DNA from 2 places in the Paenibacillus sp. 2TAB26 genome. Region 2 is predicted to be linked to the other one. Evidence: a T-box and tRNA genes for the amino acid it is inferred to sense, from the RefSeq annotation. Region 2 holds a T-box; the other holds one or more tRNA genes.
The links. A T-box is a leader RNA that pairs with one kind of tRNA and senses whether it is charged. The one in region 2 lies ahead of AB4Z50_RS03480 (valine--tRNA ligase), so its partner is inferred to be a tRNA-Val.

Region 1 (2,404 bases), on a different contig from region 2:
TTTGTTTCTTCACTAATTAAAGACTATCAATAAAATCAACATAACCCTGCGCGCTAATATCTAATTTCCTTAAGTAATCTGGATTTCCTTCCGTCTCGTATTCTGCGCCATAGAAGGCATAGAAGGAACGATAATCGGCGCCGCAATATAAAAATGTCGTGTCAAAGGGAGATAGGAGTTGGTCAAGTCCGTAACGTAGTTTCCCTTCTTCGGTAAAGTCTTTTTCCCGTCCACCAGCGGTTACAGCTAGGGCGGTTTTTCGATTTCTTAATTTATCGCCCTTTGACCCGTATGCCCACCCGTAAGTTAGCACCTCGTCAAGCCATTGTTTAAGCAGCGGTGGAGAACTGAACCAGTAAACAGGGAACTGCAAAACTAAATTGCTATGCGCTTCAATCAACTGTTGTTCCTTTTCCACGTCGATTTTTCCGTCGGGATAGGCTCCGTGCAAATCGTGAACCGTATATTTGTCGGGATATTTACGAAGCTCATCCGCCCAGCTTTTATTGACGATGGATGCTTCCATGTTTGGATGTGTAATGATAATAAGTGTTTTCAATGTATTGCCCTCCTTGAGCGGTATTTGTTTCTGAACTAGAGTATAGATCGCATCGCCGCATTGCGGAAGTATGCACTTTTAGTTCACCTACTTACCATAAGGTAAGTACTGCACCGAACAGTTAGTCCCAAAATGTTAATCGAATCTTTTAAAAAATCTTTAATGATTTGAATGGGAAATGGAATGCTTAATGTGGTCAAGGAGAGAATGTTGAGGAGAATCTGAGGGTTAAGGTATCGCAGTTTTGAGTATAAAAACAAAAAAAGCCTTGATTATCAAGGCTTCCGAAGTTTAAGTTATGGTGATCTGAACAGGGTTCGAACCTGTGACCCCTACCCTGTCAAGATAGTGCTCTCCCAGCTGAGCTACCAGATCATGTTAGCGACAATTAATAATATATCAGGTGTAAGACGCCAAGTCAACATATTTCTTTACAGATTTTTCTGACTCTCCACTCTCATCACGATGTCTCCACAAAAGTGGAATCGGTCATAATGATTGTATAATAATTGCAACAATTTGTCTTTTAACGACGTCAAGTAAGTGCTGCAGCAAAAAAAAGAAGAGGTGACCGTATGAAAAGACGATTGATACTGACAATGACACTGGTTGCAATGATGCTCTTCACTCTTGGACAATCTGTATGGGCTTTCAAGGACGTTAAAAATGACGTAAACGAGCATAAAATTAACGAGCTTAAGAAGATGGGCATAATAAGCGGAGATAAACATGACAAGTTTAATCCTAAAGGCAAGCTCACTTATGCCGAAGGCGTTTCTTTGATCGTTAAAGGGCTAGATATTAATATCAACCATATCCGCTTCATTAAAGAACCTAAAGCAAGCGACTATTTTACAAACATAAAAGATAACGCTTGGTATTCGCAAGCTTTTATCATCGCGAGTATTAATGGTCTAGAAATTCCAAAAACGGTCAAAGCTAACGACATCATGACCCGCGAGCAATTTGCTCATCATTTGTTTAAAGCGATGATGACGAAAGGCGATTACGCCTTTATTGAAATTTTCATGCAGTTGGAAGATGCGGCTGATGTGAACAAAACCTACATGGACAGCATTCAAAAGCTTCTCATAAGCAAAATCGTCACATTGGATAGTGCGAACAAGTTTTATCCTAAAAAAGCTATTTTGCGCGGTGAAGCAGCAGGCTGGCTATATGACGCCATTACATTTGTAAAGGAGACGGCTCCGATTCCAACTAAGCCTGAGCAACCGAGCCTCGACCTGAAGCTTTCGATTGAGGCGGTAAACCCGCAAATCAATAAAGTAACCGTAAGCACTCAAGTAGGACATCCCGGTTATGGTTTCCGTATTACCTCTATTGCTTTCGAAGGAGATCAAGCTTTCATCAATGTAGAATTGGTCATGCCTGATCCTGATAAAATGTATCCTCAAGTTATTACAGACGTATCCGCCTCCACTTATATTGATGCAAAGCTAAAGCCAGTACTCACCCAATCCTCGCAATCTACGGAATCAAGTGAATCGTCAACAGGCAAAACGATCATCATCAATTAAAACAAAAAAGACTTCTCTACCTGTCTTATTAACCATCAGACAGTTGAGAAGTCTTTTTTTTATTTGCTTTCAAGCTCATTCAGCATCGGAATCGACCAGTCAATCGGCTCGCTTCCAATCGATTCTAAGAAACGATTTGTCCTGGAAAATGGTTTGCTTCCAAAAAAACCTTTGCGCGCTGCAAATGGGCTTGGATGCGGTGAAATAATTAAATGATGCTTGTCCCCATTAATATGCTTCGCTTTCGCTTCTGCATTCTTGCCCCAAAGTATAAATACCACGGGCTTCCCCCTATCGTTTAGAGCGG
Region 2 (2,404 bases):
CCAACTTCAAAGTCATTTGGATCATGTGCAGGCGTAATTTTTACGGCACCTGAACCAAATTCCTTATCGACGTACTCATCTGCAATAATCGGAATTTCGCGCCCAACGACTGGAAGCACGATCATTTGCCCAATCAAGTGCTTGTAACGATCATCCTCTGGATGAACCGCTACAGCTGTATCGCCGAGCATCGTCTCTGGACGTGTCGTTGCAACCGTTATAAAGCCTGAACCGTCCTTAAGCGGGTATTTCAAGTGATACAAATGACCATTGATTTCCTTGTGCTCTACCTCAATATCTGAAAGAGCTGTGCGAGCAGCAGGGTCCCAGTTAATGATTTTTTTGCCGCGATAGATCAAGCCCTTATCATACAGCTTAACAAAAACCTCGCGTACAGCCTTGGAGAGGCCTTCATCCAAAGTGAACCGCTCTCTCGAATAATCGAGGGAAAGTCCCATCTTCGACCATTGATCGCGAATCGTACTTGCGTACTCATCCTTCCACTCCCATACTTTCTCTAGGAATGCTTCACGACCTAGGTCGTAGCGCGAAATTCCTTGCTCACGCAGCTTCTGCTCAACTCTTGTTTGCGTCGCGATGCCCGCATGGTCAGTTCCTGGCACCCATAGTGTGTCGAAACCTTGCATACGCTTCGTTCTAATTAAAATATCTTGTAGGGTAAAATCTAACGCATGCCCGATATGCAGCATTCCGGTAACGTTAGGAGGCGGAATAACAATCGTATACGTCTGTGCATCCGGTCGTTTGCCTGCCTCGAAAAATTTTCCCTGCATCCAGTAATCGTACCATTTCTGCTCAGCTGCCTTAGGATCATAAGTTGTCGGCATTGCAGTTGTCGTTTGATTTTCTGACATTCGTCCATCCTCCATAAATCGATCTACAAAAACAAAAAAAACCTGCCGCCCTTATCATAAAGGACGAAAGGTTAAGCTTCCGTGGTACCACCTTTGTTCCACGCGAAATGTATCCGCATGGCACTCAAACAGATAACGGCTGCGGCCGGCCTGACTTCGGTAGAGCACAGGTTGCTCCTACTTGGCTCAGGCAACTCCGGGGCGACTCGTAGCAGTCACTTCCTGCAGAACCTCTCAGCGTAACGGTTCCACTCTCTGAAGGCTTTGCTGCCTACTATTCCCCATCAATGTCGTTATAACACATATATACTTTTATCATACCTTTGTTGCTGACCTGAGTCAACCTCGGCAGAAGCAAGAAATGCCCCTATCGCTCAAATTAATGAGCAATAAGGGCATTTTCGTTACAGAAGCCTCTATGGAATGTATAACAGCTGTCCTTCCGACACACTTGAGTCGTCCAATCGGTTATACATTACAATTTCCCTCGGATTCATGCTATAGCGTGTAGCGATGACATCAAGCGTCTCGTCCCGCTGCACAATACACATCCGAATTTTCTTAAATTCCTTATCTTCCGAGCGTTTGCCCAGAAATAAGTTTTTCCACTCAATCTCATCGCCAGAAGCCTGTACTCTAGCTTCCTCATCTGCCCGCTGCTGAGCGACTACCTGTTCTGCCGCCTGACGTGCTGCTTGTTCACGCCGACTCGTCTGAAGCAGCGTGAGAATGCCGACATCTCCTGCCAAACCAGAACCCTCTTGCGGCTGCTTGTTTGTAATTGCGATACGCGGCTCCTGCTTTTCCTGCTCTGGAACAGGAATCTGCTGCTGCGGGAAAGCCTCTGCTACTGGAGCTATTTGAGCTATTGGAGCATCGATTTGTACCGGCTCTTCACGTTCCTCCGCCAGTACTTGCTCGCTTGCTGCTTCAACTGGTGGAATCACTGCGGAATCATTTGCAAACGGCGAGGATGTTGCTAACCAGCCCTCGTTGCTTGTTTGCTGAGAAGATAGTGAAATTTCTCTCTCATCTTCTTGGCTCTCCACATCCTCTTCCTGCGGAGCAGGAGATGCGAATAACTGCGAAGATGACCAGCCTCCACCTGAAGATGAGGAAGAGATTGTTACGGTTGCTTCCTCAGGCTCATCCGATGCATCGGCTATTTGCTCGTTTGAAATCTCCTCTTGCGCAGCAAGCTCAAGTTCTTCCGCTATGTACGATTGTTCAATAGCGGCATTTTGCCCATTAAAAGCTTCCACGGCTCGTTCATCATAAACTTCCCGTTGATGAATGACAGTAAAAGGTTCTTCTCGCCAAATGTCCTCCGGCTCCTGAATAGGCTGAGCAGAAATACCGCGCAAAGAAAGAACACCCGTAATGTTTAATGTGCGAGCAGACAAAAGATCGACGTCAAAATTGTCAATTTCAATCGAAATATCATCCAGCCGTGATATGCGGTTCATTGGCAGCGTTATTTCGACCGGTATCCAGTGCTCCAGCGTCAGGGAGTTTTCGGAATCAGTTTG

Region 1: it encodes a tRNA-Val, which carries the amino acid that the T-box ahead of AB4Z50_RS03480 (valine--tRNA ligase) is inferred to sense. The anticodon was not compared.

The regions. Positions count from the first base shown of each region.
Region 1 covers NZ_JBFRGC010000022.1:237,789-240,192, reverse strand. Annotated here, with positions in the region: gene AB4Z50_RS24515 (NAD(P)H-dependent oxidoreductase) at 17-559, opposite strand; tRNA gene AB4Z50_RS24510 (tRNA-Val) at 859-934, opposite strand; gene AB4Z50_RS24505 (S-layer homology domain-containing protein) at 1,135-2,097, shown strand; gene AB4Z50_RS24500 (uracil-DNA glycosylase) at 2,157-2,404, opposite strand, start outside.
Region 2 covers NZ_JBFRGC010000003.1:94,131-96,534, reverse strand. Annotated here, with positions in the region: gene AB4Z50_RS03480 (valine--tRNA ligase) at 1-875, opposite strand, end outside; T-box leader at 932-1,172, opposite strand; gene AB4Z50_RS03475 (LysM peptidoglycan-binding domain-containing protein) at 1,292-2,404, opposite strand, start outside.